DNA from 2 places in the Ideonella sp. genome. Region 2 is predicted to be linked to the other one. Evidence: riboswitches for the same ligand, from Rfam matches in the RefSeq annotation. Region 2 holds a riboswitch; the other holds the start of a gene.
What was found. Region 2 has a riboswitch for S-adenosylhomocysteine ahead of metH (methionine synthase). Riboswitches for the same ligand answer to the same signal wherever they lie in the genome.
Positions count from the first base shown of each region.

Region 1: another riboswitch for S-adenosylhomocysteine. It lies ahead of ahcY (adenosylhomocysteinase); the one in region 2 lies ahead of metH (methionine synthase).

Region 1 covers NZ_JAYSDQ010000014.1:113,986-128,936, forward strand. Annotated here, with positions in the region: gene ACE3SG_RS18660 (lysophospholipid acyltransferase family protein) at 1-106, opposite strand, end outside; gene metK (methionine adenosyltransferase) at 325-1,503, shown strand; gene purT (formate-dependent phosphoribosylglycinamide formyltransferase) at 1,673-2,875, opposite strand; gene ACE3SG_RS18675 (hypothetical protein) at 3,174-3,563, shown strand; gene ACE3SG_RS18680 (DNA glycosylase AlkZ-like family protein) at 3,717-4,817, shown strand; gene ACE3SG_RS18685 (HAD-IIB family hydrolase) at 4,814-5,620, opposite strand; gene ACE3SG_RS18690 (aminotransferase class V-fold PLP-dependent enzyme) at 5,656-6,882, shown strand; S-adenosyl-L-homocysteine riboswitch at 6,893-7,050, shown strand; gene ahcY (adenosylhomocysteinase) at 7,147-8,577, shown strand; gene ACE3SG_RS18700 (TlyA family RNA methyltransferase) at 8,582-9,358, shown strand; gene metF (methylenetetrahydrofolate reductase [NAD(P)H]) at 9,361-10,218, shown strand; gene ACE3SG_RS18710 (OmpW family protein) at 10,405-11,013, shown strand; gene ACE3SG_RS18715 (5-formyltetrahydrofolate cyclo-ligase) at 11,056-11,667, opposite strand; gene ACE3SG_RS18720 (porin) at 11,912-12,874, shown strand; gene ACE3SG_RS18725 (TfoX/Sxy family protein) at 13,306-13,728, shown strand; partial or broken gene ACE3SG_RS18730 (DUF2917 domain-containing protein) at 13,785-14,045, opposite strand; gene ACE3SG_RS18735 (LysR family transcriptional regulator) at 14,105-14,951, shown strand, end outside.
Region 2 covers NZ_JAYSDQ010000019.1:38,674-53,624, forward strand. Annotated here, with positions in the region: gene ACE3SG_RS22450 (EAL domain-containing protein) at 1-1,077, opposite strand, end outside; gene ACE3SG_RS22455 (HD-GYP domain-containing protein) at 1,077-2,375, opposite strand; gene pcaF (3-oxoadipyl-CoA thiolase) at 2,649-3,851, shown strand; gene ACE3SG_RS22465 (putative bifunctional diguanylate cyclase/phosphodiesterase) at 3,863-5,935, opposite strand; gene ACE3SG_RS22470 (helix-turn-helix domain-containing protein) at 6,115-7,029, opposite strand; gene pobA (4-hydroxybenzoate 3-monooxygenase) at 7,127-8,299, shown strand; gene ACE3SG_RS22480 (homocysteine S-methyltransferase family protein) at 8,391-9,449, shown strand; gene ACE3SG_RS22485 (cysteine hydrolase family protein) at 9,446-9,976, shown strand; gene ACE3SG_RS22490 (HD-GYP domain-containing protein) at 9,973-11,178, opposite strand; gene ACE3SG_RS22495 (hypothetical protein) at 11,275-11,904, opposite strand; S-adenosyl-L-homocysteine riboswitch at 12,037-12,152, shown strand; gene metH (methionine synthase) at 12,229-14,951, shown strand, end outside.

The DNA.
Region 1 (14,951 bases), on a different contig from region 2:
GGCGGTAGCTCGGCGACAGCGCCCAGGTGGCCCAGCCCAGCATCGCGCCCAGCGCATGCAACCAGGCCAGCGGCCAGCGTGACAGCCAGCGCAATATCAGCGTCATGGTGAAAGTCGGCGTCTTTTATAATCGCGGCCTGTCGCCGAGTTAAGAGGACAACTTGCGGGGCGACGCAGGCGCATTTCGTGCAGCCCGCCGGGTCATTCTTCGGAACGGCCCGCCAAATACCGCTAAAGCGTTCGCCGCCCTTGCCAGGTTGCCAAGTGGGACGACGCCAAGCCAATCGGCCCAGTCTCGAACCCGCAACCTGAAAGCAACGCAACGTGGCGAACGATTATCTCTTCACCTCCGAGTCGGTCTCGGAAGGCCATCCCGACAAGGTCGCAGACCAGATCTCCGACGCGATCCTGGACGCGATCTTCGCGCAGGACCCGCTCAGCCGCGTGGCCGCTGAAACCCTGTGCAACACCGGCCTGGTGGTGCTGGCCGGCGAAATCACGACCCAGGCCAACGTCGACTACATCCAGGTCGCCCGCGACACGATCAGGCGCATCGGCTACGACAACACCGAGTACGGCATCGACCACAAGGGTTGCGCGGTGCTGGTGGCCTACGACAAGCAGTCGAACGACATCGCCCAGGGCGTGGACCGCGCCAGCGACGACTACCTGAACATCGGCGCCGGCGACCAGGGCCTGATGTTCGGCTACGCCTGCGACGAAACGCCCGAGCTGATGCCCGCGCCGATCTACTACGCGCACCGCCTGGTCGAGCGCCAGGCCCAGTTGCGCAAGGACGGCCGCCTGCCGTTCCTGCGGCCTGACGCGAAGAGCCAGGTGACGATGCGCTACGTCGACGGCAAGCCGCACTCGATCGACACCGTGGTGCTGTCGAGCCAGCACGCGCCCGAGATGAGCCTGGGCGACAAGATGAAGCCCGAGTTCTACGAGGCCGTGATCGAGGAGATCATCAAGCCGGTGCTGCCGAAAGAGTGGCTGAAGGACACCAAGTACCTGGTCAACCCGACCGGCCGCTTCGTGGTCGGTGGCCCGCAGGGCGACTGCGGCCTGACCGGCCGCAAGATCATCGTCGACACCTACGGCGGCGCCTGCCCGCACGGCGGTGGCGCCTTCTCGGGCAAGGACCCGACCAAGGTCGACCGCTCGGCCGCCTACGCCGCCCGCTATGTGGCCAAGAACATCGTCGCCGCCGGCCTGGCCAAGCAGTGCCAGATCCAGGTCGCCTACGCGATCGGCGTGGCCCGCCCGATGAACGTCACGGTCTACACCGAAGGCACCGGCGTGATCTCGGACGAGAAGATCGCCGCGCTGGTCAACGAGCACTTCGACCTGCGCCCGAAGGGCATCATCCAGATGCTGGACCTGCTGCGCCCGATCTACTCGAAGACCGCCGCCTACGGCCACTTCGGCCGCGAGGAGCCCGAGTTCACCTGGGAAAGAACTGACAAGGTGGCTGCGCTCCGCGCAGCCGCGGGCCGCTGAAGCGGCCCCGGCGCGAAGCGCCGCTTGTCGGTTCTTCGGCGCAGGCTAACTTCGCTTCGCGAAGTTAAGGGGCCAACAGGCCCCGGCCGAAGCCAAACGAATGCACGGCAAAGCCGCTGATCAATGTCTTCAAGGGCGCCCTCGGGCGCCCTTTTTCATGCCCGCAGGTTCACGCCGCGCGCGGCTTGACCTTGCTCGCCACCAGCTTCGCCTGCCGGCGCGCCACGTCGACATCCTCGTCGTGCACCAGCGCCACGCCCATGCGGCGCTTGACGAAGCTCTCGGGTTTGCCGAACAGGCGCAGGTCCGAGTTCGGCACGGCCAGCGCCTCGGCCACGCCGTCAAACACGACCGCCTGGGCGTCGACGCCGCCGTAGATCACCGCGCTCGCACCCGGGCTCTTCAACCGTGTGTCGACCGGCAGCCCGAGGATCGCGCGGGCGTGCAGCTCGAACTCGTTTTGCCACTGCGTGGCCATCGTCACCATGCCGGTGTCGTGCGGGCGCGGGCTGACCTCGCTGAACCAGACCTCGTCGCCCTTGACGAACAGCTCGACGCCGAACAGCCCCTGCCCGCCCAGGTTGTCGGTGACGGCGGCGGCGATCTGCTGCGCGCGCGCCAGCGCCTGCGCCGACATCGGTTGCGGCTGCCAGCTTTCGACATAGTCGCCGCTGACCTGCACATGGCCGATCGGCGCGCAGAACTGGGTCTGCACCTGGCCGCCTTCACCGACGGCGCGCACCGTCAGCAAGGTGATCTCGTAGTCGAAGTCGATGAAGCCTTCGACGATCACGCGGCCATGGCTGACGCGGCCACCGGCCATCGCGTAGTCCCAGGCCTTTTGCACATCGGCCGGGCCATCGAGCTTGCTCTGGCCCTTGCCCGAGCTGCTCATCACCGGCTTGACGATGCAGGGGTAGCCGATGCCCGCATCGATCGCGGCCTGCAACTCGGCCAGCGAATCGCAGAAGCGGTAGGGGCTGGTCGGCAGCCCCAGCGTCTCGGCGGCGAGGCGGCGGATGCCTTCGCGGTCCATCGTCAGCCGCGCCGCGCGGGCGGTCGGGATCACGCGCACCACGCCTTCGGCCTCGAGCGCTTCGAGCACCGGCGTGGCAATGGCCTCGATCTCGGGCACCACCAGGTCGGGCCGCTCGGCCTCGATCAGCGCCCGCAAGGCGGCGGGGTCGCTCATCGCGATCGTGCGGGCGTGGTGGGCCACCTGCTGGCCCGGCGCGTGGTCGTAGCGGTCGACGGCCGTGGTGTCGACGCCCAGGCGCTGCAAGGCGATCAAGACCTCTTTGCCCAGCTCACCGGCGCCCAGCAGCATCACGCGCAAAGCGGCGGTCGAAAGAGGTGTTCCCAAAGGTTTCATGGCGTGCGGCGGCCCATTTGCCGACAGAAGTGATGCAAGCGGCGATTGTCGCCGTGCAGACCGCCGACGGGCCCGCCGCACGGGTGGATCCGAACCGGTTCCACATCCCCCCATAAGTGGGACATCCAGCCCCCTTCTGCTAGGGATGTGACATCCTGAATCACATTCTTACAGTGCGCCGCATGGGGTCTTCGCTGACGAACATCAGCAAAGGCAGCTGCCGACAGTCACTGGCGGCGCGGACCCATGCTCATCAGTGACACCCTCGATGTTCGATCCAACAACTCAGGAGTCCAGCATGAAGTTTGTTCGCACCTGCATTGCCATCGCCGCGATGGCCCCGATGTTCGCGATGGCCGCGATCGGTCCGGGCCAGTACAGCGTGGCTGGCATTCAGCAGATTTGCCTGACCAGCGGCGGCACGTGGTATGGCACCACCTTCTCCGGCTGGGGCGGCGCCTGGCAGATCGTCGGCAAGAACGCCCACATCTATGGCAACTACGCCGCTGGTGCCGGCAACGACTCGATGGTCTTCAAGAAGAAGGACGGTACCGGCTCCTGGACCGAATGGCGCGACGACCTGTCGTTCCAGACCGTCATCAGCCCGACGTCCATTGCCTTCGTGAAGGCGGTGTGCGATCCGCCGGCCCTGAAGGCCCAGGGCGGCAAGGCCAACCCGCAACAGTGAGCGGATTCGGGGTGGGCCCCCAGGCCTGCCCCCGCCGCCTGGCGATCCGCCGATCGCCAGCATCCTGAGAACGCCCGGCACCGCCCGGGCGTTTTTTCTGGGTCGGCCCGGCTGGCCACCTCGCTGCTCGCGGCGCTGCGGCATCATCGCGCCATGCCGCGTTCCCCGACCCTCGACGACCTGCGCCGCTACGCCGTTGCCCGCAGCCTGTTCAAGCCGACCACGCTGCCACGCGCGATCGAGCGCCTGGGCTTCGTGCAGGCCGACCCGATCCGGGCGCCGGCGCGGGCGCAAGACCTGACCCTGCGCCACCGCGTGACCGGCTACACCGCCGGCGAACTCGAACGCCGCTACCCGCGCTTGCCGATCGAGGAAGACTTCTTCGTCAACTACGGCTTCCTGCCGCGCCGCCACCTCGCGCTGATGCACCCGCGCACACCGCGCCAGGCCTGGACGCCGGCGCGCTGGAAGCAGGCCCACGAGGTGCTGGCCTTCGTGCGCGAGCACGGCGCGGTGCACCCGCGCGAGGTCGACGCGCATTTCGCGCACGGCAAGACGCGCAACTGGTTCGGCGGCTCGTCGAACGCCAGCACCCAACTGCTCGACGGCATGCACTACCGCGGCCTGCTGCGCGTGGCCCGGCGCGACGGCGGCGTGCGGGTCTACGCTGCGCGCGATGCGCACGAGCCGCCGCTCGACGAGGCCGAGGTGCAGGCCCGGATGGACGCGCTGATCGACCTGGTCGTGGCCAAGTACGCCCCCTTGCCGGCCGCCAGCCTGGGCCAGCTCGTCAGCCACCTGCGCGGCGGCGCGCCGCAGTGGGCCACCGAGCGGGCCGCGGCGCTGGCACGGGCCAAGGCCCGCCTCGTACATGCCCGGGTCGACGGTATCGACTGGTACTGGCCGGCCGGCGAAAACCCCGCCTCGCGCCGCCACCAGGCGCCCGAGCGCGTGCACCTGCTGGCGCCCTTCGACCCGGTGGTGTGGGACCGCCGCCGCTTCGAGCATTTCTGGGGCTGGGCCTACCGCTTCGAGGCCTACACGCCGGCGCCCAAACGCCAGCTGGGCTACTACGCGCTGCCGCTGCTGTGGCGCGATCAGGTGATCGGCTGGGCCAACGCCGCGGCCAGTGGCGACCGGCTCCAGCTGGACTGCGGCTACATCACCGGCCGCGCGCCGCGCGACACCGACTTCCGCCGCGCGCTGGACGAAGAACGGCAGCGCCTGGCCGAGTTCCTCGGCGTTTCGGGCTAACGCGCGGCCAGCAGGGCGTCGGCGACCTCGGCAAACCCGACGCCCCGCTCGCCCGCTGTCACGTAGGCCGGCTTAACACACAACTCGGGCCAGAAACGCGCGATGTTGGCCACGCCCACCGACAACGGCACGCGCTCGAACATCAGCTGGTCGTTGGTCGAGTCGCCAACGTAAAGCCACTCGTCGGCCACGAAGGCCCGGCCGAGCGTCTCGCGCACGGCCCACTCGGCCGCGGTCCATTTGCTGTGCGTGCCGATCCAGCCGTTGACATGGATCGAGCTGACGGTCGCCGTCAGGCCATGGGCCCGCATCACGGCCAGCACCTGGTCGATCTGCGCCGGGCCCAGGTGCGCGAACTCACTGTGGTCGACCGCGATGTCCGTCAGGCGGCCGGCGCTGTCTTGCGCCAGGCGGGTGCCGGGCACCTCGCGCAGCACCGCGGTGGCACAGGCTTGCAGGCGTTCGAAGTTGGCGGCGCGCTCGGCGGGCGCCTGCGCGAAGTCGTGTCGCAGGCTGCCATCGGCCGCGCGGCACAGCATCACCCCGCCGTTCTCGGCCACGATCGCGGCCACCGGCCAGGCCAGCGCAAAGGGTTCGCTCCAGCCGGCCGGGCGGCCGGTGATCGCGATCACCGGGACGCCGGCCTGTGACAAGCGCGCGAGTGCGGCCAGGGCGGCCGGCTCGATCGCGCCGTCACGCGTCAGCGTGTCGTCGATGTCGGTCAGCACACCGGCCACGGCAGCCAGCCGCTGCGGCGGCACCGCCGACCAGGCGGTGGCACCGGCGAGGGGGAGATCCAGCATGCGCGGCAGTGTCCCACGCGTGCTGAAATCAGCCCATGTCGACCCCACCGCACTTTGGTCGGAGCCTGCTGCCGCTGTGGGCGCTGGACCCGGCAATCACCTACCTGAACCACGGCACCGTCGGCGCCACGCCACTCGTGGTGTTGGCCGCGCAGGCCGCGCTGCGCGACGAGATCGAGCGCCAGCCGGCGCGCTTCCTGCTGCGCGAGCTGACACCGATCGGCCGGCCCGACGAGCACCCCGACCGCGCGCTGCCCGGCGGCCCACGCCAACGCCTGCGCGCGGCGGCCATGGCGGTCGCGCCCTGGCTGAGCGCGCAGGGCGACGACCTCGTCTTCGTCGACAACGCCACCGCCGGCGCCAATGCGGTGCTCGCGTCGTTCGACCTGCGGCCCGGCGACGAGGTGCTGGTGACCAACCGCACCTATGGCGCCGTGACACGCGCCGCGGCGCACCATGCGGCCCGCGCCGGCGCGCAGATCGTCACCGCCCACCTGCCCTTCCCGGTCTGCGGCGAAGCCGAGCTGGTGGGCGCCGTCCAGGCGGCGTTGACCCCACGCACCCGGCTCGCGGTGCTGGACCATGTCAGCCCCGAAACGGCGCTGGTGATGCCGCTGGCCGCGATGGCCGCCGCCTGCCGCGCCCGCGGCGTGGCGGTGCTGGCCGATGGCGCCCATGCACCGGGCGCGTTGCCGGTCGACATCCCGTCGCTGGGCGTCGACTACTACACCGCCAACCTGCACAAGTGGGCGTTCTCGCCGCGCAGCGCCGGCATCTTGTGGGCCGCCCCCGAGCGCCGCGCCGGCCTGCACCCACCGGTGATCAGCTGGGGTGCCGGCGGCGGCTGGCTGGCCGAGTTCGACTGGGTCGGCACACGCGACCCCACGCCGTTCCTGTGCGCCCCGGCCGGCTTCCAATTCATCGACGAGGCCCTCGGCGGCCGCGATGCGCTGTGGGCCCACAACCATGCGCTGGCCTGGCGCACCGCCGAGCGACTGACCACGCACTGGGGCCTGCCCTGGACCACCCCGCGTGCGATGGTCGCCAGCATGGTCACGCTGCCGCTGCCACCGGCGCTGGGTCGCGGCTTTGATGCAGCGATGGCGCTGAAGAGCTGGTTGCTGGCGCAGGCGCAGATCGAGGCGCAGATCCTGGCGATCGACGAGCGCTTGTATTGGCGCTTCTCGGCCCAGGCCTACAACGACGACGCGGACGTGGAACGCTTCACGCAGGCCCTGGCCGACTTCCCTGGCGCGGGCTAGAATTCGCGCTCGTTCCGAGGAGCGTTGCGAGGCCTCATCCACAGGCCCCAGGCTCGGAACCCCACAGGCATTCGCAGGGCCACCCCAAGAATGCCTGGCTCCCCTCGGGGGGCGGGCGCTGCTTGCGGCGACCCTGGGGCTGCAATATTGCAACGGCGCTCACCCGCACCGATGGTGTCGTGGGTGGGCTGTGTCTCCTGACCGGTTTCCGTTCACCTGCCGTTGCTGCGGGTTGACCTTTCCTGCCCGACCGGAGACCCCGACATGAACGCAGCCGTTCTGAAAACCACCCCCGACCACGCGATCGCCGACATCAAGCTCGCCGACTGGGGCCGCAAAGAGATCAAGATCGCCGAGACCGAGATGCCCGGCCTGATGGCGATCCGCGAAGAATTCGCCGCCAGCCAGCCACTGAAGGGTGCGCGCGTCACCGGCAGCCTGCACATGACGATCCAGACCGCCGTGCTGGTCGAGACGCTGCAGGCCCTCGGCGCGCAAGTGCGCTGGGCCTCGTGCAACATCTACTCGACGCAGGACCACGCCGCCGCCGCGCTGGTGGCCACCGGCACGCCGGTGTTCGCCTACAAGGGCGAGTCGCTGAAAGACTACTGGGATTACACCCACCGCATCTTCGACTTCGGCCCCGCGTTCAGCGAGGGCGAAGGCCCGAACATGATCCTGGACGATGGCGGCGACGCGACGCTGCTGATGCACCTGGGCCAACGCGCCGAGAAAGACGCGTCGCTGCTGGCCAACCCGAGCAGCGAGGAAGAGCGTGAGCTGTTCGCCGCGATCAAGGCCAAGCTGGCCGTCGACAAGAACTGGTACACCCGCAAGAGCGCGCAGATCATCGGCGTGACCGAAGAGACGACCACCGGCGTGCACCGCCTGAACGAGATGAGCGCCAAGGGCACGCTGCTGTTCCGCGCGATCAACGTCAACGACTCGGTCACCAAGAGCAAGTTCGACAACCTGTACGGTTGCCGCGAAAGCCTGGTCGACGGCATCAAGCGCGCAACCGACGTGATGATCGCCGGCAAGGTCGCCGTGGTCGCCGGCTATGGCGACGTGGGCAAGGGCTCGGCCCAGGCGCTGCGCGCGCTGTCGGCGCAAGTCTGGGTGACCGAGATCGACCCGATCAACGCGCTGCAGGCCGCGATGGAAGGCTACCGCGTCGTGACGATGGACGAGGCCTGCTCGCAGGCCGACATCTTCGTCACCGCGACCGGCAACAAGAACGTGATCACGCACGACCACATGGTCAAGATGAAGGACCAGGCGATCGTCTGCAACATCGGCCACTTCGACAACGAGATCGACATCGCGTCGCTCGACAAGTACCAGTGGGAAGAGATCAAGCCGCAGGTCGACCACGTGATCTTCCCGGACGGCAAGCGCATCATCATGCTGGCCAAGGGCCGCCTGGTGAACCTGGGTTGCGGCACCGGCCACCCGAGCTACGTGATGAGCAGCTCGTTCGCGAACCAGACCATCGCCCAGATCGAGCTGTTCACCAAGCCCGAGGCCTATGAGGTCGGCAAGGTCTACGTGCTGCCCAAGCACCTGGACGAAAAGGTCGCGCGCCTGCAGCTGAAGAAGCTCAACGCCAGGCTGACCGAGCTGAGCGAAGAGCAGGCCGCGTACATCGGCGTGAACAAGAACGGCCCGTACAAGCCCGACACCTACCGCTACTAAGCCGATGCGTGCCGACCAACTGCTCGTTGCCCAGGGCCTCGCGCCCAGCCGGTCGGCCGCCCAGCGGCTGATCGAACGCGGCGCCGTGCGCTGGCTCGGCCCCAACGGCTGGAAGGTGCCGAAGAAGGCCGGCGACGAGCTGCCCGAAGGCTGCGAGATCGAGGTCACCGACGATGCCGAGCTGCGCTGGGCCTCGCGCGGTGGCCTGAAGCTGGAGGGGGTGCTGCGCGACGCCGGCCTGACCGTGCAAGGCGCTGTCGCGCTCGATGTCGGCCAGAGCACCGGCGGCTTCACCGATGTGCTGCTCGCGGCCGGTGCGGCGCGTGTCGTCGGCGTGGACGTGGGCCGGGGCCAGTTGCACCCGCGCCTGGCGGCCGATCAGCGCGTCACCGCGCTGGAGGGCGTCAACGCGCGCTCGCTGACCCGCGAGCAGCTCGGCGAGGCCATGCCGCCCGGCGGCTTCGACCTGATCACCGGCGACCTGTCGTTCATCTCGCTGACGCTGGTGCTGCCGGCGCTGGTGGCCTTGCTGGCGCCCGGCGGCACGCTGCTGATGCTGGTCAAGCCGCAGTTCGAGCTGCAGCCGGTGGACATCGGCAAGAACGGCCTGGTGAAGAGCCCCGCCGCCTACGGCCATGTCGAAGCCAAGCTGCGCAAGGCCTGCGGCCGCATCGGCCTGGACGTGGTGGCCTGGCGCGACAGCCCCACCACCGGCGGCGACGGCAACCGCGAGTTCTTCATCGAGGCGCGCTTGGCGGCCTCCACCCCCGAACCGACCTGACCATGACCGACACCACCTCCCGCCCCGTCTCGAAGCGCGTGCCGATCAGCTTCGAGTTCTTCCCGCCCAACACCCCCGTCGGCAGCGAGAAGCTGAAGACCGTGGTGCAGGACCTGGCGGTCGTCGACCCCGAGTTCTTCAGCGTCACCTACGGCGCCGGCGGCTCGACGCGCGAGAAGACCTTGTCGACCGTGCGCGACATCGCCGCACTCGGCCACGAAGCCGCGCCGCACCTGAGCTGCGTCGGCTCGACCCGCGCCAACATCGCCGAGATCCTGGCCACCTACCGCGCCCAGGGCATCCGCCGCCTGGTCGCGCTGCGCGGCGACCTACCCAGCGGCACCGCGACGGCGGGTGAGTTCCGCTACGCCAGCGAGCTGATCGCGTTCATCCGCGAGACGCAGGGCAGCGACTGGCACATCGAGGTCGCGGCCTACCCCGAATACCACCCACAGCAGCGTTATGCCAAGCGTGACCTGCAGTTCTTCGCCGACAAGGTGCGCGCCGGTGCCAACTCGGCGATCACGCAGTTCTTCTTCAACCCCGACGCGTATTTCCACTTCGTCGACGAGGTGCGCGCGATGGGCATCACCGTGCCGATCGTGCCGGGCATCATGCCGATCCACAACTACGCGCGCATCGCCCAGTTCGCGGCGCGCGACGGCATCGAGATCCCGCGCTGGGCGGCTTTGAAGATGGAAGGTTTCCTCGACGACGCGGCCTCGATCCGCGCGTTCGGGCTGGACATCGTCACCCGGCTGTGCGAGCGGCTGATCGAAGGCGGCGCGCCGGGCATCCACTTCTACACGCTGAACCAGAGCGCGCTGACGCTCGAGGTTTGCAAGCGCCTGGGCGTCTGAGGCCGGGTTGTGGCGCCGGCGCGTCGCGCGCCGGCGAGGCTGGTTGATACAGGTCAATACTGCATTGCAACAAGGGGCTTTGCCCGGTAGCTGTTGCAGTGCAGCAATTTGACAAGAGGGCATTCCCGATGCAATGCAGCCATGGCCTACGGGTCATGAGCATTGCAACCAAGAAGGAGTGTCCCCATGAAGTGTCACCTCATCGCATTGGCCGTTGCGGCCACCCTGGCCCCGCTCGCTGCCCATGCGCAAGACCAGGGCGACTGGATCGTCCGAGCCCGCGCCGTCAGCCTGACCTCGGCCAACGACGATTCGACCGGCCTCGACTTGTCGATCAACGACAAGGTCATCCCCGAAGTCGACATCAGCTACTTCCTGTCGCCCAACTGGGCGATGGAGCTGATCCTGACCTACCCGCAACAGCACGACGTGAAGTCCGCCGGCGCCAAGATCGGCAGCTTCAAGCATTTGCCGCCGACGCTGACCGCGCAGTACCACTTCACCGGCCTGAGCGTCTGGCGCCCGTACGTCGGTCTGGGTCTGAACTACACGCACATCTCGGACGTGAGCTGGGATCCGGCCGTCGAAGCCGCGCTGCAACCGACGCTCAAGAGGGACAGTTTCGGCCTGGCCGCGCAGGTCGGCGCCGACTTCCCGCTGGGCGGTGGCTGGCTGCTGAACGTGGATGTGAAGAAGGTGCAGATCGGCACCGAGGTGTCGTCGTTCGGCGTCAAGGCCGGTGACTTCAAGGTCAACCCCTGGTTGGCCAGCATCGGCTTCGGCAAGCGTTTCTAAGCCCTGGCCTGGGGGCTGCGCCGGGCAGCCCCGGGGTTCGGTTCAGATCACCTGGCCCGGCCAGGTGCGCTGCCAGAAGACGCCTTCTTCCGTCAGCAGCGCATCCAGCGGCACATCGTGCGGCTCGCCTTCGAGCCACGGCACATAGCCATGCGCATAGCCCAGGCCGGCGGTCGCCGGCTTGGGCGTGATCGCCGCCAGCGTGCGGTCGTAGAAGCCGCCACCGTAGCCCAGGCGCACGCCGCCCGGCCCGTAGCCGACGCAGGGCACCAACAGCAGCTCGGGGTGGAACTCTTCCGTGTTCTTCGGCTTCGGGATGCCGTAGGCGTCGTCTTCCATCGGGCAGCCCGGGTACCAGACGTGGAACCGCAGCTGCTTGGTCTCGCGGTCGATCACCGGCAAGCCGATGCGGCGCTCGTCGTGGCCCTCGCTCCAGCGGTACAGCGCCGGCAGCGCGTCGAACTCGCCCTTGATCGGCCAGTACGCGCCGATCGTCTTTTCCGGCCGGCCGATCAACCAGACCTGCAGCACCTCTTGCAGGTGGGCGGCCCGCTGGTGGCGGTCGAGCAAGGCCATGCGCTCGGCCTGCAACTGCTTGCGGAGCACGGCCTTGTCGCGCGAGGGCTCCAGGTTCAGCTTGAACGGCAGCGTCATGGTCCGTGGCGGGTGCGAGACAGGGATGACGATTGTGCCGGCGCCCGGCCCGCTTGGGCCACGGGCATGCGCACGGCAATGCCTTGATTCAGAACGAATCTGCAAGGGCATGTCGATCGAATGAATCGTTATTGCTGTTTCTGCAATGGACTATTCGCCGTGGGCGTCTTGGTGCCACACCACTCGGTCCTTAGAGTCGGGTTTTCCCGGACCACTGCGTCCCTTCTGAAGACAACACCGACCCATGACCACCCGTTCCCTGGCCCCCCTCGCCCTGGCCCTGGCCGCTGCGTTCAGCGGCAGTGCCTTCGCCCAATCGTCCGTCACCGTCTATGGCCGGGTCGACCTCTCGGTCGCCCAGCAGGCCGACGCCGTCAAGAACAACGAAGTCCGCAACGGCTCCGGCAGCCGCCTGGGTTTTCGCGGCACCGAAGAGCTGGGTGACGGCCTGAAGGCCGTGTTCCAGATCGAGCACCGCTTCAACGCCGACGACGGCACCCAGACCAAGGCCGCCTTCTGGGACGGCAAGGCGATCGTCGGCCTCGAAGGCGGCTTTGGCCGCGTGTCGCTGGGCCGCGAAGACAACCCGGCCTACGCGCTGAGCCAGCTCGTCGCCGACCCGTGGGGCACCGACACCGTGGCGTCGAACAGCACGATCGTCAACGGCCGCATCGGCACGAACCGCTACAGCAACAGCGTGAACTACCGCTTCAGCGCCAACGGCTTCACCTTCGGCGCGCAGGTCGCCGAGGCCGATGGCAACACGCCGGCCAGCGGCGTTGGCGAGAAGCGCCCGTACAGCCTGGGCGGCGCCTGGGCCAGTGGCCCGATCGTGCTGGGCGTGGGCTACGAGAACCCGGCCGATGAAGACGACTACTGGGCCACGGTCAACGGCAGCTACAACTTCGGCTTCGTCAAGGTGGGCGCCTTCTTCGGCACCGGCCGCGACGGCAGCGACCAGAAGGCCCGCTCGTACCTGGTGTCGGCCACCGCGCCGATCGGCCAGGGCGAGCTGCGCGCCAGCTGGGGCGAGCTGAAGAACTCGACCACCGACGTGATCCGCGATCGCCAGTTCAGCCTGGGTTATCACTACGCCCTGTCCAAGCGCACAACGGTCTATGCTGACGTCACGCACGAAGGCCGCGACAACGTCCCCGACAACCTGAAAACCACCGGTTACGACGTGGGCATCAAGCACAACTTCTGAGCGACGATCCATCGCATCAGCGCGACAGATTTTCAGAGGTCTCGGGCGCGCCGCCGCGTGGGGACGTGGCACCAGGCGCGCTCCAGAGATGTTGGGGTCACCTTCACGGGTGACCCCTTTTTTCATGTCCGTGCTGGACTTTGAACATCGAAGGCTGGGCCGGGACTGCGAAGGTCGGCGCGAGGGCCGGGTGCCTGTGCACGGCGTGCCATGCCGCGGTCAGTTCCACAGGGTGATGGTGGTGCCCCCGCTCAGCGGGCCTCATTCGCGGTCGCCCCAACGGATATCGGGCACCACGGTGTTGATGGGCAGCCCGTGGCTCACCGCAAACAGTCGCCCGCGAGCGGGCCGCAGAGCGGGGGGGGGCCGCCATCGCCCTGCGCCACTACCGTGACAGTGGATCATGCAACCCCGCCTCTAAACTCCCCGCCATGCCCGTCAGCACCCAGACCCAGGAAACCGTGCGCTGGTGCAGTGAGCTGCTCGGCGCACTCGGCCCGGTGCGCGTCAAGCGCATGTTCGGCGGCCACGGCCTCTATGTCGACGAGGTCTTCATCGCCATCATCGTCGGCGACGACCTGTTCCTGAAGACCGACGACGAGAGCCGCCGCGCCTTCGAAGCCGCCGGCTGTCGGCCGTTCGAGTTCCAGACGGCCGACGGCAAGAAAGTGGCGATGAGTTACTGGAGCGCGCCGGCCGAGGCCATGGATTCGCCGGCGCAAATGCTGCCCTGGGCGCGGCAGGCGCTGGCTTCGGCGTTGCGCGCCAGGGCCAGCAAACCCTCGGCCAAGCCGCGCGCGCCGCGGGCCAAACCGCCGGCCGCCAAGGCCGTCAAGCTGGCCAAGAAGGCCTGAGCCGGCTCGGGCCGCCAGACCAACCACGCCGGCTCGCCGGGCTGCCAGGCTTCGGCGGTCAGCACGTCGCCGCGGCGCAGCCACAGCCGTTCGCCGGTGGTCAGCACGTGGTCGTCGAAGTCGCCGTCACGCGTCAGCCAGGCGCGGCCGGCCTGCACGGTGACCCAACCCGCATCGCTTGCCACCCAACGCCGCGCCTGCGGCAGCGCCAGGCTGCTGGGCTGTTCCAGCTGGGGCAAGGCCAAGGAAGCGAAGGAATGCGTGCTCATCATCAATCTCCGGTCGGTCGGGAACGTTTTCCCGATGGACTGCATCATGCGCGGGAGTCGGGGTTAGCACCAATGCTTTCGACGGCGTCGATTGATCAGATTACGTCATGAATAAACCAAGCGCCCGGCCCCTGTCGCTGGACTTCCTGCGCAGCTTCGAAGCCGTGGCCCGGCGGCTCAGTTTCAGCGCCGCGGCCGAAGACCTGCACCTGACCCAGCCCGCGATCAGCCGCCAGATCAAGAGCCTGGAAGAAGAGCTGGGCAGCATGCTGTTCAGCCGCGGCACGCGCCGGGTCGAGCTGACGCACGCCGGCCAGAGCCTGTTGCGGGCGGTCGAGCCGATGCTCGTGCGGCTCGACGGCACCGTGCGCCAGATCCGCATCGCCCAGGGCCGCGCGCAGATCAGCCTGTCGACCTTTCCGTCGTTCGCAACGCTGTGGCTGATGCCGCGCCTGACCGACTTCGAGCGCCGCCACCCGGGCATCGACATCCGCCTGTCGGCCACCGACCGCCTGGCCGACACCGACGACCCCGAGCTCGACCTGCTGCTGCGCCACTGCCGGCCCGAGCGCGCGCCGGCCGGCGCCGAGCGCATGTTCGGCGAGGTGTTGACGCCCGTGGTCGGCGCCCGCATGGCCGACGCGATCGCCCGCGGCGAGGTGCCCCCGCTGGCCAAGCCGGCCGACCTGGCGCAGCACGCGCTGGTCGAGGTCGAAGACAACACGCCCAGCGCGATGGCCCTGGCCTGGCCGGCGTGGTTGAGCGCGCAAGGGCTGTCGCAGCTGGCGCCGCGGCGCTGGTACAGCGTCAACTTCAACCACCAGCAGATCCAGGCCGTCGTCGCCGGCCAAGGCGTCGGGCTGGCCTGGCTGCCGATGGTGCACGACGCGCTGGCCCGCGGCGAGCTGGTCGAGCCCTTCGGCCCGGCCCTGCGGCTGCGCTCGCCCTTTGCCT
Region 2 (14,951 bases):
GCCGCACTGGCGCAGCATCACGCCGAAGCGCGCGCCGCCCAGGCGGGCCATCTGGTGCTGCACCGGCACATGGGCCCGCAGGCCTTCGACGATGTCGCTCATCGCGCGGGCCTGGGCGTCGCCGTCGAGCGCGAACAGCCGGTCGCGGTCGAACTCGATGCACAGCAGCGCCATCGGCGTGCCGTCGCGCCGCGCGGCGCCGACCGCGTCGTCGATCTGGGCGACGAAGCCGCTGCGCTCGGGCCAGTGGCTCAACTCGTCGCGGGCCCCGCCGCGCAGCACGCGCGGCGCGCCGCGGCGCTGCGGGTTCAGTTCTCGAAACGAATAGACGCGGCCGATCGGCCGGCCCCGGCTCCATTGCGGCTGGATGTGGCGTTCGAGCTGCGCCCCGTCGAGCAGGTGCACCGTGTCGACGGCCGCCAGCAGCGCATGGGCCTCGATCTCGGCCAGGCGCGCCTGGTAGGCGGCCGGTGCCACCGTCTGGCTGCTCATCCAGCGGTGGATCGCCTCGTCGTCACGCTCGACCAGCGCCGACTCGGGCAGCGACCACTGCGTGGCGAAGCGGCGGTTGAAGGCCTGGATGCGGCCGTGCAGGTCGGTCACCAGAATCCCGTCGGCGGTGGCTTCGAGCGTGGCGCGCAGTTCGGCCAGCAGCGCGTCGTGCTCGCGCTCGGCCTGGTACTCGTCGCTGCGGTCGCGCAGCAGCACCAGGTAGCCGCTGACCCCCGCCGGCCCGGCGCTGAGCGCGCCGATCGGCACCACGCGGCGGTGCACGTGGGCGGTGCGGCCGTCGGGGCGGGTGATCTCGGTGTCGCTGTCGAGCGCGCCGGGCGCGCCGCCGCACACGTCAGACCAGAAGGCCACGTCTTCGAGCGTCGACATCAGGGTGTCGGCGCGCCGGCCGACGATGGCCTGCGGCTCGAGCCCGAGCCAGTCGGCCGCGGCCTGGTTGGCGTGCAGCACGCGGGCGTCGGCAGCATCGACCAGCCAGGCCGGGTCGTCCAGGCTGTCGATCAGCTGGGCCCTGGCGCTCGCCTGGCCGGTGAGCCAGGCGATGCCCGCATCGGCGCCGCTCATCACAGCTGCTCTTCGACCGTCGGCGTCGCCGACACATCGAAAAAGTAGGCCACGCGCAGGCGCGGCGCCAGCACCTCGGCGGCGCGCGCCGGCAGCTGGCTGGCCCGCAGGCTGCGGCGAATGCCGAGATCGGGGCAGTCTTCGAGGTTCAGGTGCACGCCGTGCGAGCGCGCCGGGTCGTGCACCCGCACCTGCGGCTTCAGCGGCCTGGCCGAGTTGACCGAGGTCACCATCGCATAGCGGTCGTCCGACAGCTGCACCAGCGAGCCGGGCGGGTAGATGCCCATCATGTGGATGAAGCCGCTCAGGATCGTCGCGTCGAACTTGTTGCGCGACTGCGCGAACATGCGCGAGAGGGCTTCGTGCGGCGTCAGCGATTTCGACGGCGTGGCCGCGTTGCACAGGTTGTCGTAGAAGTTGACCAGCGAGACGATGCGCGCGCCGACCGACATGCGCTCGGACGTGACGCCCTTCGGAAAGCCGGTGCCGTCGGCCAGCTCGTGGTGCTGCGCCACCACCAGCAGCGCCCCCGGCGACAGGCCCATGCGCCGGCCCTGGGTGATGCCGTGGCCGACGTGGTCGCGGTACAGCGAGGCCTCGGCGGAGGTGAAGTCGTCGTGCGGCAGGCGCACGCGGTCGGGCAGCGCGAGCTTGCCCATGTCGTGCAACAGGCAGCCGGTGCCGAGGTCGGCCATCTCGGGCGCGGCCATCTTCAGCGAGCGGGCCAGCAGCAGCGAGACCACGGTCACGTTGATCGCATGGGCCGAGTGGCGGTCGCCGGTGGGCTCGCCCAGCACGCGCACGCACAGCTCGGCATCGATCAGCATCTTGTCGAGCAGCGCGCGGGTCAGGGCCTGCGCACCGTCGCGCGCACGCTCGGGCTCGCCGACCAGCGCGTCATTCACCCGGCGCAGGTCGCGGCAGGCCTCTTGGTATTGGCGCTCGCACACCCGCAGCGCGGCGGCTTCGGCCTCGGCGCGCGCCTCGGCCTGGCGGCGTGCGCGCGTGGCCGGGTCTTCGGCCACCGGCGCGACCACGACGACCGGCTCGGTCGCCGCCGCACCGGCGTCGCCCTGCGGGCCGGCCTGGCCAGCGTCGCCGGCCACGGCTTCGGCGGGCAGGTCGCTGCGCTCGGGGCTCCAACGCACCCGCTTCAGCCCGAGCGAGCGGATGGTGTCGATCTGCTCGGCGTTGCTGATCTTGAAGCTCGACAGCGGAAACGGGTGCGACATCCACCCCCCATCGAGATGGATGAACATGCCGATGCGCAAGTCCTGCGGTTCAACGGTGCTGGTCATGTCGCAAAGTCCCTGAATTCCCGGCGTTTCTGCCCGTGCTTGTGTCTGGAGGAAAGACGCCGCGTGACTCAAGCGCCGAGGGCCGCGCGCCGGCCTGGCGCCGAGGCGGCAGGTCTGACGGGCCCTCTGCCTCAACATCGGCACCGCGCCCGGCCAACTTGAGCGTGATGGCCGGCGCCACACCGCATGCGCCGCCACGCGCTAGCATCGCGCGACGTTTTTCCACGCTTTTGTCCAACCTGTCACGCTGGCCGCACGCCGGCCCCCCACACCATGACCCACGCCTACATCTGCGACGCGATACGCACCCCCTTCGGCCGCTACGGCGGCGCCTTGTCGCCGGTGCGGGCCGACGACCTGGGCGCGGTGCCGATCCGTGCGCTGATGGCGCGCCACCCGAACCTGGACTGGGCCGCGGTCGACGACGTGCTCTACGGCTGCGCCAACCAGGCCGGTGAAGACAACCGCAACGTCGCCCGCATGGCGGCGCTGCTGGCCGGGCTGCCGGTGGCCGTGCCGGGCAGCACGATCAACCGCCTGTGCGGCTCGGGGCTGGACGCCGTCGGCTCGGCCGCCCGCGCCATCCGCGCCGGCGAGGCCGAGCTGATGATCGCCGGCGGCGTCGAGAGCATGAGCCGCGCGCCGTTCGTGATGCCCAAGGCGACCGCGGCGTTCGCGCGCGAGAACGCGGTCTACGACACGACCATCGGCTGGCGCTTCATCAACCCACTGATGAAGGCCCAGTTCGGCGTCGACTCGATGCCCGAGACAGCCGAGAACGTGGCCACCGACTTCGGCATCTCGCGCCAGGACCAGGACAAGATGGCGCTGGCCTCGCAGCGCAAGGCCGTGGCGGCGCAGCAGCGCGGCTTCTTCGCCGCCGAGATCACGCCGGTGACGATCACGCCGAAAAAGGGCGAGCCGATCGTCGTCGACAAGGACGAGCACCCGCGCGAGACCTCGCTCGAAGCGCTGGCCAAGCTCAAGGGCGTGGTGCGGCCCGACGGCACCGTGACCGCCGGCAACGCCTCGGGCGTGAACGACGGCGCCTGCGCGCTGCTGCTGGCCGGCGAGGCCGCTGCGGCGCGCCATGGGCTGACGCCGCGCGCCCGCGTGGTCGCCATGGCCACCGCCGGCGTGCCGCCGCGCATCATGGGCATCGGCCCGGCGCCGGCCACGCGCAAGGTGCTGGCGCTGGCCGGCCTGTCGCTGTCGCAGATCGACGTGATCGAGCTGAACGAGGCCTTTGCCGCGCAGGGCCTCGCGGTGCTGCGCCAGCTCGACATCGCCGACGACGACCCACGGGTCAACGCCAACGGCGGCGCGATTGCGCTGGGCCACCCGCTCGGCGCCTCGGGCGCACGGCTGGTGACGACCGCGATCAACCAGCTGCACGCCAGCGGCGGCAAGCGCGCGCTGTGCACGATGTGCATCGGCGTGGGCCAGGGCATCGCCCTGGTGCTCGAGCGGGTCTGACGCCGCTTCGGTCAGGTGTGGGCGGTGCTGGCCGGCGTGGCGTCGGCCGACTGATCAACCTGTTGATCGGCGGGTTGATCGCCCGCTGGTTCGCGCAGGTCGGCCAGCAGCTCCTCGACCGGCAGGGTCAGTGAGCTGGACGGCGGGTTCGCGGCATGGTTCAGCTGGTCCACCGGCTTCGGCCGGGCCAGCAGGAAACCCTGGAACTCGTCGCAGCCCTGGGCCCGCAGCGCGTCCAGCTGCGGCTGGGTCTCGACCCCCTCGGCGTTGACGCGGATCTCGAGCGAGTGCGCCAGCGAGATGATCGACTTGACGATCAGGTTGACCTTCTCGTCACTGCCCAGGTGCTGGGTGAAGGCGCGGTCGATCTTGACCTTGTCGAACGGGAAACGCCACAGGTAGGCCAGGCTCGAGTAGCCGGTGCCGAAGTCGTCCATCGCGATCGACACGCCCATCGCCGACAGCGCCCGCAGCGTGCCCAGCACCTGCTCGGTGTTGCTCATCAGCAGCGATTCGGTGATCTCGATCTCCAGCCGCGTTGCCGGCAGGCCGGTGTCGTCCAGCGTCTTGGCGATCAGGTGGACCAGGTCGTCGTGGCGGAACTGCGCGGCCGACAGGTTGACCGCCACCGCCAGGTGGTCGGGCCAGGTGGCCGCCTGGGCACAGGCGGTGCGCAGCACCCAGCGGCCGATCGGGCCGATCAGCCCGGTGTCTTCGGCCAGCGGGATGAATTCGGCCGGCGACACCGGGCCGCGCACGGGGTGGTTCCAGCGCAGCAGCGCTTCATAACCGGTCAGTGTGTGGCCATCGGAGCCCCACAGCGCCTGGTAGTTCAGGCTCAGCTGGGTGCCGCTGCCGATCGCCTCGCGCAGGTCACGTGTCAGCTGACGCCGGGTTTCGAGTTTTTCGTCGAGCGAGGCGTCGTAGAAGCTGAAGGTCGAGCGGCCCGAGGCCTTGGCGCGGTACAGCGCCAGGTCGGCCTTGTGCATCAGGTCTTCGTCGTTCTCGGCATCGGTGCCGAAGATCGCCGCGCCGACGCTGCAGCCGCAGATCACCGTCTGCCCGCCCAGCTCGTAGGGCCGGCCGAGCGACTCGACCACCCGCTCGGCCAGGCGCGTCACCGCGTCGGGGCCGTCGACGCCGGTCTGCAGCAGCGCGAATTCGTCACCGCCCAGGCGCGCCACCACGTCGCCATGGCGAACCAGGTCGCGCAGGCGCGCCGCCACCTGGCGCAGCACCTCGTCGCCGGCCGAATGGCCCAGGCTGTCGTTGATGTCCTTGAAGCGGTCCAGGTCGATGCACAGCACCGCGAAGTCGGGCCCGCCGCAGGTGTGGCGCCAGGCGGCCTGGCGCAGGCTTTCGCCGAAGCTGGCGCGGTTGAGCGAGCCCGACAGCGGGTCGTGCCGCGCCAGGTAGCGCAGCCGCTCGTCGGCCAGCCGGTCGCGCCGCCATTGGCGCCAGACCACCGCACCGACGACGCCGCCGGCCAGCGCCAGCAGCGCGAACACCATCGCGGCCACACGCATGAAGGCCTGGTTGATGCGCTGCTCGCGCTCGACCTGGTCGACATAGACCTCGACCGCGCCCATCATCTTGCCGGCGCGCAGCACCGGCACATAGGCCTCGCTGTAGACGGCCGGCCGGTCGGCGTGGGTGCCGCGCTGCAGCTCGACCACCGGCGCGCCGCCGAGCACCAGCCGGCGCACGTCCTCGTGGCCTTCGCCGGCGTCTTCTTCGGCTTCCTCGGGGATCGGCGTGCCGGGGCGGGCCAGCAGCTCGTCGGACGCCAGCACCGCGTGGCCGGCGCGGTTGTAGAGCTTGAAGCGGAACACCTCCTGCACCTGCAGCAAGGTGCGCAGCTGCTGGCGCGCGCTGTCGCTGGTGCCACGGCCCTCGAACGTCGCATCGAGGTCGGGCACCGACGCCTCGACCAGCCGGGCCCAGGCGACCGCCGACTGCTCGGCATCACGCTCGAGCAGGAAGCCGGCGCTGCCGCGCAGCAGCATGGCCAGCAGCGCGCCGGCCAGGCCCAGGCCCACCAGGCAAGGCAGCAGCATTCGCCACGGGTTGGACAGGAGTTTCATCGTTGGCTCTTTCAACGCCTGGCCGGGGGGCGACGCCCGGCGCATGGAACAACGACGCGCGCAGACAGGTGTTGCACGCTCATCGACCCGTTTTCGGCGCCGGCGGCCAAGGGTTGAGGGCTGCACCGGCGCGGCAAACGTGGCGTTCGCCGCGGATTCGGCCGCGGCGCGGCGGCCGCTCAGCCCTGGTGCGCGCGGCGGCGCCAGGCCGTGGGCGACAGGCCGCACAGGCGCTGGAAGAAGCGCGTGAAGTAGCCCGGGTCGGCGAACCCGAGGTCGATGCCGATGCGCTTGACGCTCAGGTTCGTGTAGGCCAGCTGGCGCTGGGCCTCGAGTGCGAGGCGGGCGTGCAGCAGGTCCAGCGCGCCCTTGCCGAGCTGGGCCCGGCAGATGCGGTTGAGCTGGGTGGCGCTGATGCCCAGCTCGGCCGCCAGCGACGCGACGCTGGGCTGCAGCCTGAACCGCGCATCGACCAGCGCGCGGTACCGCGCCAGGTGGGCCGGCACGCCGGCGCTGCCGCTGTCGGCCGGCCCGGGCCAGGCGCGTGCCAATGCCAGCAGCAGCCGGGTCAGCTCGGCGTCGATCGCGGCATGGCGCCAGCGCTGGTGGGCGGCGAATTCGGCCGCCAGCGCGGCCACCGCGCCGGCCACGGCCGCCGGCTCACCGAGCGCACGCTGGGCCGCGTCGGCGCCCCAGTCGAGCACGCCCGGTTGCTCGAACAGCGGCCACAGCCCCGGCTCGGGCGCCAGCAGTTGCCGCACATGCAGCTCCTGCACCGTGACGACCCAGCCGTCGATGCCGGGCTCGAACGCAAAGCCGTGGGCCGTGGAGGCCGGCACGGTCACCGCGGCCGGGCCGCTCAGGCGCTGGCTGCGGCCGTCGACCTGGGCCTCGGCACGGCCTTGGCGGATGTACAGAATTTGAAACAGCAGCTCGTGCCGATGGGGGCGAATCTCCCAATCGTGCAGCCGGCTGCGCGACGAGATCGTCTCGATGTGCAGCTTCTCTCCCACGGAGTGCAGGCCGGGTTCGCCGTAGAGCTGGTAGGCCGGCAGCGCGGCCGCGGCGCGGCGGCGAGGGGAGGACGACGCCATGTTCGAATTGTGCAAGTTTTGGCCGCAATCCTCCATTGAAGCGCTGGCCCGCCGGTCCTACGCTGGCGCTGTTGTGGATGTGGTGGAGGGCAAAACCATGCGAACCCAGGTGGCCATCATCGGGGCCGGCCCGGCCGGGCTGTTGTTGGGCGCCTTGCTGCACCGGCAAGGCATCGACCATGTGATCGTCGAGCGCCAGACGCCCGACTATGTGCTGGGCCGCATCCGCGCCGGGGTGCTGGAGCAGGTGGCGGTCGACCTGCTGGACGAAGCCGGCGTGGGCGAGCGCATGCACCGCGAAGGCCTGCCCCACGACGGCTTCTCGCTGTGCTTCGACGACCGCCACCACCGCATCGACCTGCATGCGCTGACCGGCCAGCGGGTGATGGTCTATGGCCAGACCGAGGTCACGCGCGACCTGATGGACGCGCGCCGCGCGGCCGGGCTGACGACCGTCTACGCAGCCGAAAACGTGCACCCCGAAGGCTTCGGCGGCCACACGCCGGCGCTGCGTTACGCGCTGAACGGCACGCCGCATCGGATCGAGGCCGACTTCATCGTCGGCTGTGACGGCTTCCACGGCGTGGCCCGCGCCAGCGTGCCGGCCCAGGCGATCCAGACCAACGAGAAGGTCTACCCCTTCGGCTGGCTCGGCGTGCTGGCCGACGTGCCGCCGGTGCACGACGAGCTGATCTACGCCAACCACCCGCGCGGCTTCGCGCTGTGCAGCATGCGCAGCAAGACCCGCGTGCGCTACTACGTGCAGTGCTCGCTCGACGACCATGTCGAAGACTGGAGCGACGACCGCTTCTTCGCCGAGCTGAAGCGCCGCCTGCCCGAGGCCGACGCGACCCGCATGGTCGAGGGCCCGTCGATCGAGAAGAGCATCGCGCCGCTGCGCAGTTTCGTGGCCGAGCCGATGCGCTTCGGCCGCCTGTTCCTGGCCGGCGACGCGGCCCACATCGTGCCGCCCACCGGCGCCAAGGGGTTGAACCTGGCGGCGTCCGATGTCGGCATGCTCAGCCGCGCACTGGCCGAGCACTACCGCGGCAGCGATGCCGGCATCGACAGCTACTCGCAGCGCGCGCTGGCCCGCATCTGGAAGGCCGAGCGCTTCTCGTGGTGGTTCACCTCGCTGATGCACCGCTTTCCCGAAGCGGGCGAGTTCGGCCGCAAGATGCAGCACGCCGAGCTCGACTACCTGGTGCAGTCGGAGGCGGCGATGAAGGCGATGGCCGAGAACTACGTGGGGCTGCGGCTGGACGCATGAACGCGGGCCGGTGGGTGCGCGGGGTGGCGCGACGCCGGCCAAGGCAAGGTGAACCTCAGGGCTTTCCCGGGCAGTTCCTACAATTGCGCCCATGAAGCCCACCCCCGCCTACACCCGCGGCGCCGCGCTGCCCGCGATCCTTGCGCAACGCATTGCCATCATCGACGGGGCCATGGGCACCATGATCCAGCGCTACAAGCTGGGCGAGGCCGACTTCCGCAACGAGGCGCTGAAGGACCACCCGAAAGACCTGAAGGGCAACAACGACCTGCTGGTGCTGACGCGGCCCGACGTGATCCGGGAGATCCACGAGCAGTACCTGGCCGCCGGCGCCGACCTGATCGAGACCAACACCTTCGGCGCGACCTCGATCGCGCAGGAAGACTACGCCTTGGGCCACCTGGCGCGCGAGATGAACGTGGCCGCTGCCCGGATCGCCCGCGCCGCGGCCGACAAGTACAGCACGCCCGACCAGCCGCGCTTCGTCGCCGGCGCGTTGGGCCCGACGCCGCGCACCGCCAGCATCAGCCCCGATGTCAACGACCCCGGCGCCCGCAACGTCACCTTCGACCAGCTGCGCGCGAGCTACCGTGAACAGGCCGAGGGGCTGCTCGAAGGCGGGGTCGACCTGTTCCTGGTCGAGACGATCTTCGACACGCTCAACGCCAAGGCCGCGATCTTCGCGCTCGACGAGCTGATGGAAGAAACCGGCCAGCGGCTGCCGGTGATCATCTCCGGCACCGTCACCGATGCGTCGGGCCGCATCCTGTCGGGCCAGACGGTGGGCGCCTTCTGGCACTCGGTGCGGCACGCGCGGCCGCTGGCGATCGGCCTGAACTGCGCGCTCGGCGCCGCACTGATGCGCCCGTACATCGAAGAGCTGTCCCGCCTGGCCGACGACACCTTCATCAGCTGCTACCCGAACGCCGGCCTGCCCAACCCGATGAGCGACACCGGCTTCGACGAGACGCCCGAGGTCACGGGCGGGCTGATGGAAGAGTTCGCCAAGAGCGGCTTCCTGAACATCGTCGGCGGCTGCTGCGGCACCACGCCCGACCACATCGCGGCGATCGCGCGGCGCGTCAAGCCCTACCGGCCGCGGCACCGCCACGATCCCTTGTTGACCTCGCTCGTGAAAGCCGCCGCATGACGAAACAAGCGCTGCTGGTCATCGACGTGCAACGCGGGCTGTTCGAGCCGGCGCCGCACGAAGGCTACGCCGTGATGGAGCGCATCAACAGCCTGGCCGAACGGGCGCGCGCGGCCGGCGTGCCGGTCGTCTACGTGCAGCACGAGACGCGCGCCGGCGCGCTGGCCCACGGTACCGACGGCTGGCGGCTGGCCCACGGGCTGCAACCGCGTGACGGCGACCACTTCGTCCGCAAGACGACGCCCGATTCGTTCCTGCGCACCGACCTGCAAGACAAGCTGACGAGCTGGGGCACCGAGCAGGTGGTGATCTGCGGCTATGCGAGCGAGTTCTGCGTCGACACCACCACCCGCCGCGCCGCGGCCCTGGGCTACCCGGTGGTGCTGGTCGCCGATGCACACACCACGCACGACAAGCCGCACATGAGCGCCGCGCAGATCCGCGCGCACCACAACGCGACCCTGCCCGACATCGGCAGCTTCGGCGTGAAGATCGAGGCGCTGCCGGCCGCCGAGGTGGTCTTCTAGACCATCTTCTGCAGCTGTTCCAGGTTCGGCTGCACGCGCACATCGCCTGAGGGCACGCCGCCCTCGACCTTGTACTTCGGCAGCGCGGTGTGGCGCACCGCCGGCACCGCCAGCGGCATGCCTTCGCGGTTGACCAGGCTCACCACCGTCAGCGGCGCTTTCGGGTTGGGCTGGCGTTTCATCACCAGCGCAATCTCGCCGCAGGCCAGCTTGACCCAGGCCCCCGGCGGGTGCAGGCCGGTTTCGGCCAGCAGCGCCTGGCCGGCCTCGTCGGGGTGGCCGCCTTCGTCGAAGAAGGCCGCTTGCGCCGCGGCCTTGGCCGACAACGCGACACGGTTGCGGCGCGCACTCAGGCGCGCGGCGTAGCGGTCGGCGCGCTGGATCAGGCGCGCCAGGCGGATCGCCGGTTCGAGCTTGTCCAGCGGGCCGCTGGGTGCATCGTGGTGGTGGCGCATCGCGCCCAGCCACAGCGGGTCGTCGACGCCCGCGGCCTGCAGCAGCTCCACACCGCGCTGCGCATGCTGGTCGACCTGGTTGCGCTGGAGCGGGTTCAACGGCTCGGCCTGGCGCACCAGCGCCTGCTGCAACACGGTCATGCCCACGTTCATCGTCAGCGCCGCGCGGGTCAAGGGCCGGCGCCACTCGGGCTGCCAGCCGGGCAGGCGCGGGCCGGCCAGCGCGCACAGCAGCATCACCAGGATCGCGTGGTGGGTGCTGTAGTCCTCGGGCCGGGTGCCGGCGATGTGGATGAAGCGCAGCAGCGTCGCGTCGACCTGGCGGTCGAGGCGGTTCAGCATCTCTTGCGCCAGCTCGTCGGTGCGTGGCAGCCAGCGCGCCGCGCGGGTGTCGCCCAGCAGCACCCGGGCGCGGCTTTCGAGGTCTGGCCATTCGAGCGGGCGCTCGATCAGCGGCATCGGCTCGGTGGCACGCTGATCGAATTCGGGCCGCAGCGCCGCGATGTCGCCCAGGGTGCCGCCGCCGGTGCGGAACATCTGGTCGACCTGCGCGTTCAGCATGCGCTGCGCCACCCCCCGCTCGCCCTCGTCGATGAACAGGGCGCGGGCGAGCAGATAGCCCAGTTGCTGCTCGTCGGCGATCGGCGAGCCACGCTGCACCAGCACCTGGCCGTTGATGTCTCGCAACGAGAACGGCAGCGGGTAACCGGGTTCGAGCCCGTCGGGGGTGATCGGAACAAGTTTCATGGTGGCAGGCAGGCCCGCACCACCACAGGCGGTGGGGCTCCCGAGAGTCATCGGCCGAGCCCCGCCATTCTTGAGCCGAAAAGGTGACGTTAGCGCCTACTCAGCAGTTTTTTCGCGCGGCGTCGGCGGCGGCAGCACGCGGCCGGCTGCGGCTGGCGCCAGTGTCGTGTCGTCCAGCTTGCGCAGCCCCGCCGGCGGCGCCACCAGCCGGAACAGCATCTGGTCGTCGGCCGGGGGGCTGGCCGAGGCGACCCGCCAGTTCGGCACGCCCTTGGTCGCCAGGTGGCTGCGGACCGCGGCCAGGCGCTCGGCCGAGCGCGGGCCGGCCGGGGCAGCGGCCTGCAGCTTGGCGGCCGGCTGGCGCTTCAGGCTTTGCGACAGCTTGTCCAGCACCGCCTGCAGCGGCGGCTTGGGCGCCACGCCGGCGGCCGTGCCCGCGGGTGCGGTCGCCGGCACCGGGTCGAACGCGTATTTCATCGGCACGCTGAGCCGGACACTGCCGTCGCGCTCACCGACCACCTGCACCGGCGTGCCGGCGAACAGCTCGGTCAGCCAGCGGGCTTCGCCGGCCAGCGGCGCATCGGGCGGCAGCACCGGCTTGGCCGCGGCCGGGGTCTCGGTGGTGGTGGCCGAGCCGGGGTCGCCGGGCGCGGCGGGAGAAGGGGTCTGGCAGGCCTGCAAGGCGGCCAGCAACACGACGGCGGCACTCAGCGAGAGCGGGCGCATCGACAACGCGCAGGGTCTGCGCAGCCCGAAGGTATCCATGCCGCCATTGAAGCAAACGAGGCGCCTGACAAAGTGCACGGGTTGTAACAGCGGTCAAGCGTGGTAAGCCCTTGCTTGCGTAGAATTCGCGCACCGTCCGAGGAGCGTTGCGACGGCGTGGCCTTTCTTGCCGAAAGCCATGCCGCCAGGCTCGGCACGGGCACGCGGGCGCGTTCGAGCGTCGCGTGCGGCAACGGCGCTCACCCGGGTCGCGACGCGACCACTGCGGGTGAGCCGTGGTGGTCGCGCTGCGACCTGCAGCTCTTGAGTCCGCTGATTGCCGCCATGACCGACCGCTCCGCGCCCCTGCCTTCTGAACCCACCGCCGTCGCGCCGCCGCCGATGCGCCTGTCCGGCCTGGAGCCGGTGGCGATCGGTGCCGGCTCGCTGTTCGTCAACGTCGGCGAACGCACCAACGTGACCGGCTCCAAAGCCTTCGCCCGCATGATCCTGGCCGGCGAATACGAGCAGGCGCTGGCGGTCGCGCGCCAGCAGGTCGAGAACGGCGCGCAGGTCATCGACATCAACATGGACGAGGCCATGTTGGACAGCCAGGCGGCGATGGTGCGCTTCCTGAACCTCGTGGCCGGCGAGCCCGAGATCGCGCGCGTGCCGATCATGGTCGACTCGTCGAAGTGGAGCGTGATCGAGGCGGGCCTGAAGTGCCTGCAGGGCAAGGGCATCGTCAACTCGATCTCGCTGAAGGAAGGCGAGGCCGAGTTCAAGCGCCAGGCCACGCTGGTGCGCCGCTACGGCGCCGCCGCCGTGGTGATGGCCTTCGACGAAAAAGGCCAGGCCGACACCTTCGCGCGCAAGACCGAGATCTGCGCGCGGGCCTATCGCATCCTGGTCGACGAGGTCGGCTTCCCGCCCGAAGACATCATCTTCGACCCGAACATCTTCGCGATCGCCACCGGCATCGAAGAGCACGACAACTACGCGGTCGACTTCATCAACGCCACGCGCTGGATCAAGCAGAACCTGCCGGGCGCCAAAGTCTCGGGCGGCGTCTCGAACGTGAGCTTCAGCTTCCGCGGCAACGAGCCGGTGCGCGAGGCGATCCACACCGTGTTCCTGTACCACGCGATTCAGGCGGGCATGGACATGGGCATCGTCAACGCCGGCATGGTCGGCGTCTACGACGACCTCGAGCCGACCTTGCGCGAGCGCGTCGAAGACGTGGTGCTGAACCGCCGGCCCGATGCCGGCGAACGGCTGATCGAGATCGCCGAGAGCGCCAAGGGCGCGGCCAAGGACGACTCGCAGCGCCTGGCGTGGCGCAACGTGGGCGTCAACGAGCGACTGAGCCATGCGCTGGTGCACGGCATCACCGACTTCATCACCGAAGACACCGAGGAGGCCTGGCAAGCCATCAAGGCCGGCGGCGGTCGGCCGCTGCACGTGATCGAAGGCCCGCTGATGAGCGGCATGAACATCGTCGGCGACCTGTTCGGCGCCGGCAAGATGTTCCTGCCGCAGGTCGTGAAGAGCGCGCGGGTGATGAAGCAGGCCGTGGCCCACCTGCTGCCCTACATCGAGGCCGAGAAGGCCGCGATGATCGACGCCGGCGGCGAGGCCAAGCCGAAGGGCAAGATCGTCATGGCCACGGTCAAGGGCGACGTGCACGACATCGGCAAGAACATCGTCACCGTCGTGCTCCAGTGCAACAACTTCGAGGTCGTCAACATGGGCGTGATGGTCCCGTGCCAGGACATCCTCGAAAAGGCCCGCACCGAGGGCGCCGACCTGATCGGGCTGTCCGGCCTGATCACGCCCAGCCTCGAAGAGATGCAGCACGTGGCGGCCGAGATGCAGCGCGACGGGTGGTTCCGCGACAAGCAGATGCCGCTGCTGATCGGCGGCGCCACCACCAGCCGTGTGCACACCGCCGTGAAGATCTCGCCGCACTACGAGGGCCCGGTGGTCTACGTGCCGGACGCCTCGCGCGCGGTGGGCGTGTGCTCGGAGCTGTTGTCGGAAGAGCGCTCGCAGGCCTATCTGGCCGAGCTGCGCGCCGACTACGACCGCGTGCGCACCTTGCACGCCGGCAAGAAGGCGACGCCGCTGGTCACGCTGGCGCAGGCCCGCGCCAACAAGACGCCGATCGACTGGAGCCAGGCGCCGGCCGCGCCGCGCTTCATCGGCCGGCGGCTGTTTCGCCAGTACGACCTGGCCGAGCTGGCCGCCTGCATCGATTGGGCGCCGTTCTTCCAGACCTGGGACCTGGCCGGCCCCTACCCCGCGATCCTGCAGGACGCGGTGGTCGGCGACGCTGCGCGCCGCGTGCTGGCCGACGGCCAGGCGATGCTGAAGAAGATCATCGACGGCCGCTGGCTGCAGGCCCACGGCGTGATGGGCCTGTACCCGGCCAACACGGTCGACGACGACGTGATCGAGGTCTACACCGACGAGTCGCGCGAGCAGGTGCTGCTGCGCTGGGCGCCGCTGCGCATGCAGAGCCAGCGCCCGGTCATCGACGGCGCGAACGGAGAAAAAATTCAGCGGCCGAATCGCTCACTGGCCGACTTCATCGCGCCCACGGGCACGCAGCCCGACTACATCGGCCTGTTCGCGGTCACCGCCGGCATCGGCGCCGACAAGAAGGCCGCCCAGTTCGAGGCCGCGCACGACGACTACAGCGCGATCATGCTGAAGTCGCTGGCCGACCGCCTGGCCGAGGCTTTTGCCGAGCGCCTGCACCAGCGTGTGCGCACCGAGCTGTGGGGCTACGCCGCCGACGAGCAGCTGTCGAACCAGGAATTGATCGCCGAGAAATACCGCGGCATCCGCCCCGCGCCGGGTTACCCGGCCTGCCCGGACCACGGCGTGAAGCGCGAGATGTTCCGCGCGCTGGGCTGCGACGAGATCGGCATGGGCCTGACCGAGAGCCTGGCGATGACCCCGGCGGCGAGCGTGAGCGGGTTCTACCTCGCCCACCCGCAATCGACCTACTTCAATGTCGGGCCGGTGGGTGCCGACCAGCTGGCCGCCTGGGGCGCCGCGCTGGG